Regions from separate parts of the Effusibacillus consociatus genome, predicted to be linked through region 2. Evidence: riboswitches for the same ligand, from Rfam matches in the RefSeq annotation. Region 2 holds a riboswitch; each other region holds the start of a gene.
The links. Region 2 has a riboswitch for S-adenosylmethionine ahead of ACFO8Q_RS20200 (methionine ABC transporter ATP-binding protein). Riboswitches for the same ligand answer to the same signal wherever they lie in the genome.

Region 1 (3,280 bases), on a different contig from region 2:
TACTCTTGTTTAATGAGACGAATCCCTTCTACCGTTTCAAGTGCGGAACCGATATATTGCTCATCTCCGGTACCGACAGGGAACACCAGCGGATCGAAGATAATATCCTGCGGGTTCACACCATACTTGTTCACCAGCAGATCATAGGAACGTTTGGCAACCTCCAGTTTACGTTCCCGTGTTACTGCCATCCCCTGCTCGTCGATAGTTCCGACAACAACCGCAGCCCCATATTTCGTGATAAGCGGAGCAACTTCCTCGAAACGTTCTTCCCCGTCTTCCAGGTTAATTGAGTTGATGATCGCTTTTCCCTGTGAATGCTTCAATCCCAGCTCAATCACTTTGGAATCGGTGGAATCGATCATCAGGGGCACTTTTACCTTTTTGACCACATAGTGCAGGAACTTCTCCATGTCCCCATACTCGTCCCGATCCGGATCCGCCAAGCAGATGTCGATCACATGAGCTCCCTTTTTCACTTGGGCTCGCGCAATTTCAGACGCGTCCTCATACAGCCCCTCTGCTATGAGAGTCCGAAACTTCTTCGATCCGATGACGTTCGTCCGTTCTCCCACCATCAGCGGACGATTGTCCGGCTCCAGGTACACGGTTTCGATCCCGGAAACTGCCGGGAGATGGCCCTCTGCAGCGTGACGCGGCTTATAGTCTTTTAATGCTTCTGCGAGTGCATGGATATGTTCCGGTGTCGTACCGCAGCAGCCCCCCGCAATATTCAACCAGCCTTGTTCTGCGAATCCGGCCATTTTTTTCGCAAGTGCTTGCGGGGATTCGTGGTAATGACCGTTCTCGTCCGGCAGTCCCGCATTCGGATAACAGCTGACCCCGCACTGAGCCAATTCTGACAGAGTACGCAAATGGTCACGCATGAACTCAGGGCCGGTTGCACAGTTCAACCCGACAGTGATCGGTTTCAAATGTTCGAGGGAAATATAGAACGATTCGATGTTCTGACCGGCCAATGTCGTACCCATTGGTTCAATGGTGCCGGATAACATCAGCGGAAGTTCCACACCGAGTTCGTCAAACGCTTTTTTAATTCCAAGGCTGCCCGCTTTCACATTGAGTGTGTCCTGTGCCGTTTCAAGCAGCAGGACGTCCACGCCGCCCTGTATCAATGCCTTCGCCTGCAGGTAATAATCTTCCGTCAGTTCCTCAAAAGTGGTTCCCCCTGTGACCGACAGCGTTTTTGTAGTGGGACCCATTGCACCCGCCACAAAACGAGGCCATTCGGGAGTAGACCATTTTCGTACTGCATCGACCGCCAGCTTCGCGGCAGCCAGGTTGATTTCATCCGCCCGGTCCTGCAGGTTATACTCTGCCAGTACCAGTCGGGTAGAGCCAAACGTATTCGTCTCAATGATGTCGGCCCCTGCTTCCAGATACTTCTCATGGATCGCTTGGATCACATCAGGACGTGTGAGGTTGAGGTACTCGTTGCAGCCCTCGTATTCTTCCCCGCCAAAATCTTCCGCAGTCAGATTTGCCTGCTGGATCATGGTCCCCATCGCCCCGTCGAGGATGAGAATTTTCTTCTTTAGTTGTTCCAAGATTGGATGTTGAATCTTGTTCGCTGACGTGCTCATGCTGGTTCCCCCTGTCTATAACAAAGCCCTCTCCAGAATGAGAGGGCTGATCGCTTCAAGTCCGCTCCTCCTATCTTCCAGAACGCTTTCTGCTGGAATTAGCACCGTGTGATCGCACCGGTTGCTGTGGTTTCATCGGGCCAGTTCCCTCCGCCACTCTGGATAGAAGTATGAAAATATTTTAATTTTTATTTAGTTTGCATGAAATAGTGAATGCTGTCAAGATGATTTATGCGGATTTATTACTCCAAAGCCATGTCCAGATCCTGCCATATATCTTCCACATCTTCGATCCCAACGGAAAATCGCACAAGCCCATCCCAAACTCCCGCTTTCTCCCGCTCTTCTTTCGGAATAATGGCGTGGGTCATGGAAGCCGGATGCTGAATCAGTGTACCGACATCCCCCAGTGAAACGGCCAGGGTACACAGTTTCACCGAATTCATGAGCTTGACGCCCGCTTCATATCCTCCCTTTAAGACAAAAGAAATCATCGCTCCCGGTCCCTTCATCTGCTTTTCCATGATCGCTTTGTCTTCAAATCCCGCCAATCCCGGAAAAAACACCTGAGCGACGGCATCGTGCTTTTCCAAACGCTCCGCCAAGACTTGTGCATTGAGTTGGGCACGATCCATCCGAATGTGCAATGTGCGCATCCCTTGAGAAAGAAGCCATGCATCCATCGGAGACATGACGGCCCCCATATTTTTCTGCACTTCTTTCCGCATCGGATCAATAATATCCTTTCTGGCCACCACCAGGCCGCCAATCAGATATCCATGACCGGACAGGTATTTGGTTGCGCTGTGCACCACAATATCAATTCCATGCAAAATCGGATTTTGCAAGTACGGGGACAGAAACGTGTTATCGACAACGGTCAGGATCCGTTTTTGCTTGGCCAAATCCGCCACACTGCTCAAATCAACCAGGGACAGAGTGGGATTTGAAGGCGTTTCGAAGTAAATCACTCTTGTTCGTTCTGTGATGTGGGGCTCCAGATCTTCTGCTGTTTTGAATGGGACAAACGTTACGTCGATTCCAAACTTTTTTACCGTTGTAGTAAGAAACGCATGAGTTGCCCCGTATAATGCAGTGTGGGCAATTACGTGATCTCCTGCCTGCAGAATCCCAAGGAGACAGCCTGTAATGGCCGCCATTCCTGATGAAAAAGCGAGACAACCTTCACCGAATTCAAGTTCCGCCACTTTCTCTTCCAACTCACGAACGGTCGGGTTTCCCAGACGTGTATACATGAACCCGGGGTCTTCCCCCGCAAAACGTTGGGCTCCCACTTCCGCATTTTCAAATACAAAAGTCGAAGTCATATAGATAGGTGGAATATGGGATCCATAGCCGGGATCTTTCTTGACTTTGACAAGTTTGGATGCATACTTCATTCAGTCGCTGCCCCCTTTTGTTCTCCCCTTTTGCCTTTCCCTATATTCTATCCTTCCCATTTATCCCTGGTACAAAGAATTAACCGCACGCCGGATTTGGCCCAAGCCCTGTTCCAAAATCAGACGGGGGCAAGCGATATTCATCCGCATAAACCCTTCACCGCCGAGTCCAAAACCGCGTCCTTCATTCATCGCCACTTTTGCTTTTTCAAGCATAAAACGAGGCAGTTCTTTCAAGGTTCGGCCACATGGGGAGATCGTCGCTCACACCAAAAC
Region 2 (3,280 bases):
CGGCGTTCCGACAGCAACCGTTGGGTTAATCGATGACGAACAAGGTCTGCTGCAGGAAGCGGCTGTTGGAAACGGGGCGTTCGATGCGATCTCCCGTGCAATTGATCGGATTACCGGGGAACAGGTGGAACTGCTCCATTACCAGATCGACTCGGTAACTGGGGGACAGGACGCTCTCGCGGAAGTGAGAATTCAAATTCGGCAAGGTGAGATTGTCAGCAATGGGCGAGCCACTTCTACGGACACGCTGGAAGCGGGTGCCCGGGCCTATCTGGATGCTGTTAACCGATTAATTATGAAACGCATGGATACTTTCGGCAAAGATTATCGACGGATGAAAGAGAAGGCTGATCTCCACGCCTAAGAAGATTTTTGCTACCAAAGTCCTATCTGCATCCCAAGCGCTTTCCCCTTCTGCGGAAAGTGCTTGTTTGTTTTTTAAAGGGACCCCTTGTCCAATCAAAGAAATTAAAAATAGGACTGAAGTACCTAGAGTCGTCGAACCTCTCTGTTATAAATTATTAACACCATTTACAGGTGCAATTGAAGAATTTGGTATTGGGGTTTCGGGGGAATACGGGGAGGACACGAGTATGCAGCAGAGGGAATTTTATCGTCTGAATATCACCGCTTTTTGTTCGCTTCGTTTGCGTAAATTGGGGGCGAAGCAGCTGCCTTTCGGGGATGAGTTCGAGGTGGAAATTCAAAATATTTCGGGTGGCGGGCTTTGCTTCCTGACGGATCGCGATTTGCCCATCAGCGAAGTTTTGGTATGGCAATTTCAGATTGATATTCCGAATCATGAAATCAACGTTTACGGTCAACTAGTTTGGAAACAAGCAGAAACGGAAGAGATGTTTCTGTATGGAGTAAAATTCCTTTTCTTCAAAGAAGATGAGCAAAGGAATCTGATCTCAAAAATTAATACTCTCCAAATACGTCGTAAGCAAGCGGAAAAGTACGCAGCATGGTAATCGAAATATTTTCCTGAAAAATCCTGCAAATTAATTTTTAATAATTGCGGGATTTTTGATTTTTTTGTTTCATTTTTTTGTATTGACTTTATCTTTCTGGGTACGATATACTCGTTCTTGTATTTTTAAAATGATAAATTGAATACAAATGATTTGGAAATTCTTCTTATCAAGAGAGGCGGAGGGACAGGCCCAATGAAGCCCGGCAACCGGCTCATCCTAATGATGGGTGTCGCGGTGCCAATTCCTACAAGATCGTTTGATCTTGACAGATGAGGAGGGGCGCTGGATACAACAACCCTTTTTCATTCTGTGAAAAGGGTTTTTTTATTGAACGGAGGTGAAACGGATGATTCTGCTGCAAAATCTTTATAAAGATTATCAGGTGAATGGGAAACTGGTTCCTGCTTTGCGCGGAATCGATCTTTCGATAGAAAAGGGAGAAATTTTCGGTGTGATCGGCCATTCCGGGGCGGGAAAGAGTACACTGATTCGCTGTATCAATCTGTTGGAGCGTCCGACTTCCGGGAGCGTAGTCGTGGATGGTGTGGATCTGACGGCTTTGGAAGATCGGAAGCTGCAGGAACAGCGCCGACAAATCGGCATGATTTTTCAACATTTTAACCTGCTTTCATCTGCCACTGTCGCGGAGAATGTGGCGTTCCCGTTGAAACTTGCCAAACGGCCCAAGGCGGAGATCGAGCGCAAGGTATCGGAGCTGCTGTCTCTGGTCGGTTTGGAAGGACATCGGAACAAATATCCGGCTCAATTGTCCGGAGGGCAAAAACAGCGTGTCGGAATTGCGAGAGCATTGGCAAACGATCCTAAGGTGCTGCTGTGTGATGAAGCGACATCTGCGCTTGATCCGCAAATAACCAACTCGATTCTTGCCTTGCTGCGAGATATTAACAGGAAACTCGGCATCACTATTGTATTGATCACACACGAAATGCATGTGATCCGTTCGATTTGTGACGGGGTCGGAGTGATTGACGGAGGGAGAATTGTTGAGTCAGGAAAGGTCGTCGATGTATTTTTGAAACCTCAGCACCCGACAACGCGGGAATTTGTCGAGCAAGTGGCTGACTCGGTGGAACTGAGAGAAACGGTGGCACACGAAAAATCTTCCGGTGACCGAATCATTGTCCGCATCACTTTCCTGGGCGAGCAGACTTACCGGCCGATTTTATTCCAAACCATGATGGAAACCGGTACTTCGTTCAATATCCTGCAAGGTACGATTTCCCGGATGAAAGATACACCCTACGGTCAACTGGTCGTGGAATTGGATGGCGACGCCCAACAAGTCAATTCGACCATTGAAGCATTGCGCCTGCGTGGGCTTGATGTGGAGGTGATCTAGTTGGAATTGACATTCGAAAATTTGGATTGGGCAGAGATTGGACAGGCAACCATCGATACGTTGATTATGCTGGGGCTCTCGGGATTCTTTACCGTTTTGATCGGGTTGCCGCTGGGAGTGTTCTTATTTTTAACTTCACGAGGACAGCTGCTTGAAAATCGGGTATTCTATTCAGTTACATCTTTTGTTGTAAATATCCTGCGATCGGTGCCGTTTATTATCCTGATGATCCTGCTAATCCCGTTCACCAAGCTGGTTGTAGGGACTTCAATCGGCGTGGAGGGTTCCATTCCGCCGCTTGTGATTGGCGCGGCCCCGTTTTTTGCCCGGTTGGTGGAAACTTCCCTGCGTGAAGTGGATCGCGGAGTCATTGAAGCGGCCCAATCAATGGGAGCCTCAAACTGGCACATTATTTGGAAAGTGCTGCTGCCTGAATCCCGCCCGGGCCTTATCGCGGGAATCACGATCACTACGGTGGCACTTGTCTCCTACACAGCCATGTCAGGGGTAATTGGTGGCGGAGGACTGGGAGATTTGGCCATTCGTTACGGATATCAACGCTTCCAGACAGATGTCATGATTGTCACGGTTCTGATCCTGCTTGTGTTGGTTCAGATCCTCCAAACATTCGGAGACAGATTGGTTCTTCGCTTCAGCAGAAAATAATCGCAGGCAAGGTCGCAAAACGATCTTTCCATAGAGAAAAAATGAATCGCAAAAATTGAAAGGGGAAACTGGAAATGAAAAAATGGCTTGTTCCTGTAGTATCACTTACGCTTGCATTCTCGTTGGCAGCGTGCGGCAAGAAAGAAACTGCACCGGCTCCTTCCGCCGGCGGCGAAAACAAAGAAGTTACTTTGAAGGTAGGAGCTACCGCAGTTCCTCATGCGGAAATTCTGAAGTTTGTCCAACCGAAACTGAAAGAACAAGGTGTGAACCTGGA
Region 3 (3,280 bases), on a different contig from region 2:
AAGATCCAATGTTTCACGAATTCCTAGTCCCTTGTCAATCAGCATACTTAAACCGCAAGTTCGTGGTTTGGAAAAACGGCCGGGCAGCGGATCACTTATAATCGTATTCCACGGTCTTTGCGGTAAAAATTCGGTCATGATCAAAAAACTCCTTTCCCCTCGTGCAAGTCAAATTCCTTAAGGGTTTGGTAACCTTGACACAACAATGGAAACTGGGCTCCAATATCGTATGCGAAAAACGGGCGTGGGTGTTAAGCCCGTGCTTTTCTTTTTGCCAGAAGTTTTCGGAGGGTTTCGAAGGGAAGAGTGCCGGGTGCTGGCGGGGATGGGGCATCGTTGCCGGGAACACGGATAAGCCAGGTGGATAACGCTGTGGAAAGAAGGGCGAGACCTGCTACCGAAAGAAACATTGCAGCAGTTGAAAGTCCCATTAACCAGGTAAAAACAGGCGGACCAATAGCGACTCCGAGAAATCTGACCGATCCGTAAAAAGAGGTAACGATCCCACGTTCCTCCATACTCACGGCAGAGGTGATCAGCATATTTAAACAGGGCAATACCAGACCGGTTCCGATTCCGCTGATCACAAGCAGGGCCAGCAGCAGGTAAGTATTTCTGACAAAGGAACCGGAACCCAGGGAAACGGCGACGAGGATCATCCCGACGATAATCAGCGTCTTCATTAACCCTTTTTTCTTTTTAATGTTGGATCCGGTGATATAAGAGCTCAAGGACATCGCGAGCAAAGGAATTGCTAATATTCCGCCCTTCAACAGTCCATCAATTTTGTATGTTTCTTCCAAAATCTGAGACAAGTAAAAGAGAACCCCAAACAGAATGAAAAGCGAGCTTGCACCCGCAAAGTAAGCTGTGAGCAGCCATTTCCATTCCCGCTTAAAAATTTTTTTTAGTGATTGTAAGTATTCCGGTATTTTTTGACTTTCTCCCGTTTTCTTCGGTTCCTTTATGAAATACCAGATTGCAAGCGCTGCCGGAATACATAAAACAGGGAAAGCCAAAAAGGCGCCGTACCAAACAATCATTGCAATCAATACACCTAAAATCGGACTCAGGACTTTACCCAGCCCGTTGGAAGCCTCTATTAATCCAAGGGCTTGACTGCGGGCACCTCCTTTGAAAATATCTCCCGCCAGAGCCATCGCAATCGGTGCCGTTCCGGCAGCACCAATCCCCTGCAGAACTCGACCAGCCATGATGATTGCATAGGGCTTCGCCAGCATGAAAGCTGCCAGGCCGGATATGAGACCACCAAGAGCATACAAAAGTAATGCGGGAATAATCACGATCTTGCGGTTAAACCGATCCGAAAGGAAACCGGCCAGAGGGATTATGATTCCCGCCGGAACCGAAAACAGTGTGATAACCAAACTTGCTTGAAATTTGGATATATCAAGCTGTTCCTGCATAGTCGGCAGAATGGGGATCAGCATCGAATTGCCCAACACCATGATAAGCGGAACGCTTCCGAGAGCGATGAGCGGCAGAACCGAAACTTTGGAACTGGTAGAGGTTGATTGCGCCATTCCGTTCAGTCCTTTCCTCAGTGTACAAGTAGTGTATCCATGAATCAGACTCCGATTGCAGGCAGTTGTTGTTAATCCACTCTTGACGAGCTGGCCCAAAGGTTGTACAGTGTATCCAAGAACCAAAGAACTGAATTATTTTGACTCTTATCCAGAGCTGGCGGAGGGACTGGCCCGATGAAGCCCGGCAACCTGAATCTTGTTTAAGATTTGTGGTGCTAATTCCTGCAGGTAGTACCTGACAGATAAGAGGAGGACTTCGGAAATTCACAAGGTCTTTCTCTTTAGAGAAAGGCCTTTTTTAAGTCAGGAGGAGATCACGATGAAAATTGAGACACGTTTGGCGCAAGCAGGGAATCGTCAAGATCCGCGCACAGGAGCAGTATCACTGCCGATTCATCATTCCACCACATTTTCTCATCCCGCTTTGGGGCAAAGTACAGGTTTCGATTATACACGAACTTTAAACCCGACGCGAAAAGTGCTGGAGGATACGATTGCCGACTTGGAGAACGGCACCAGAGGGTTTGCGTTTGCTTCCGGGATGGCTGCAATCGGCTGTTTGTTTGAAATATTTGAGCCCGGGGATCATTTGATTGCATCCAATGACTTGTACGGTGGTACGTATCGATTGTTGGAACAAATTTTGCGAAGAAAAGGCATCACCACCACCTATCTGGATTCCGGGGACTTGGCGGCTGTGGAAGCGGCTGTGCAGCCGAACACGAAAGCGATTTTTATCGAGACTCCGACCAATCCGACAATGAAGATCACTGATATAAAGGGCTGTGCCGCCATTGCGAAAAAATACGGTCTGCTGACGATTGTGGACAATACGTTTATGACCCCTTATTTCCAGCGTCCGCTGGACCTTGGCGCAGATATCGTACTTCACTCGGGAACCAAATATCTTGGTGGTCATAACGACGTGTTGTGTGGATTAATCGTGGTTAAGGATGAAGAACTGGGCGAGAAATTATTCTTTTTGCAAAACTCGATTGGGGCAGTGTTGGGACCGCAAGATTGCTGGTTGATGATTCGTGGGATGAAAACTTTGGCTCTTCGGATGGAGAAACACCAGGAGAATGCCCAGCTGGTTGCAGCATGGCTCGTTAAGCACCCGCAGGTAACAAAGGTGTATTTTCCGGGCCTAACCGATCATGAAGGCAAAGAGGTTCATGAAAAACAAGCTGCAGGATACAGCGGCATGCTGTCATTTGAAGTGGCAGACGAAAATATGATCGAGCCGATTTTGGCAAGTGTGAAAATGATTACTTTTGCCGAAAGTCTTGGGGGCGTGGAATCGTTAATCACCTATCCGGCAAGACAGACCCATTTTGATATTCCGAAAGAAGTACGGGAGGCTTATGGAGTAACAGACAGACTTCTGCGCTTTTCGGTTGGTATTGAACACTACCAGGATATCATTGAGGATCTGGCTCAAGCTTTAGAGGCGGCCAAGGTTGGGGCGGTGTCAAAATGAAATTTCAGACGAAAGCTCTTCATACCGGGGTAGAGGTCGATCCGATAACCGGCGCCTCCAGTGTTCCGATCTACCAAGCTTCTACCTTTCATCAGGAGGAATTTGATTCAACCCAGGAGTTCGATTACGCCCGTTCGGGTAATCCTACCCGAAAAGCGCTGGAACATATTATCGCGGAACTCGAAGGAGCAAACTACGGGTTTGCGTTTGCATCCGGCATGGCTGCAATCACGGGAGTATTGCTGACCTTGTC

Region 1: another riboswitch for S-adenosylmethionine. It lies ahead of metH (methionine synthase); the one in region 2 lies ahead of ACFO8Q_RS20200 (methionine ABC transporter ATP-binding protein).
Region 3: another riboswitch for S-adenosylmethionine. It lies ahead of ACFO8Q_RS16045 (trans-sulfuration enzyme family protein); the one in region 2 lies ahead of ACFO8Q_RS20200 (methionine ABC transporter ATP-binding protein).

Annotation. Positions count from the first base shown of each region.
Region 1 covers NZ_JBHSHC010000044.1:51,780-55,059, forward strand. The annotation lists gene metH (methionine synthase) at 1-1,604, opposite strand, end outside; SAM riboswitch class I at 1,672-1,773, opposite strand; gene ACFO8Q_RS06750 (trans-sulfuration enzyme family protein) at 1,847-3,004, opposite strand; gene ACFO8Q_RS06755 (hypothetical protein) at 3,065-3,241, opposite strand.
Region 2 covers NZ_JBHSHC010000142.1:16,019-19,298, forward strand. The annotation lists gene ACFO8Q_RS20190 (2-isopropylmalate synthase) at 1-364, shown strand, start outside; gene ACFO8Q_RS20195 (PilZ domain-containing protein) at 594-974, shown strand; SAM riboswitch class I at 1,138-1,253, shown strand; gene ACFO8Q_RS20200 (methionine ABC transporter ATP-binding protein) at 1,324-2,337, shown strand; gene ACFO8Q_RS20205 (methionine ABC transporter permease) at 2,338-3,003, shown strand; gene ACFO8Q_RS20210 (MetQ/NlpA family ABC transporter substrate-binding protein) at 3,078-3,280, shown strand, end outside.
Region 3 covers NZ_JBHSHC010000112.1:213,499-216,778, forward strand. The annotation lists gene comA (phosphosulfolactate synthase) at 1-138, opposite strand, end outside; gene ACFO8Q_RS16040 (MFS transporter) at 252-1,544, opposite strand; SAM riboswitch class I at 1,689-1,796, shown strand; gene ACFO8Q_RS16045 (trans-sulfuration enzyme family protein) at 1,867-3,027, shown strand; gene ACFO8Q_RS16050 (trans-sulfuration enzyme family protein) at 3,024-3,280, shown strand, end outside.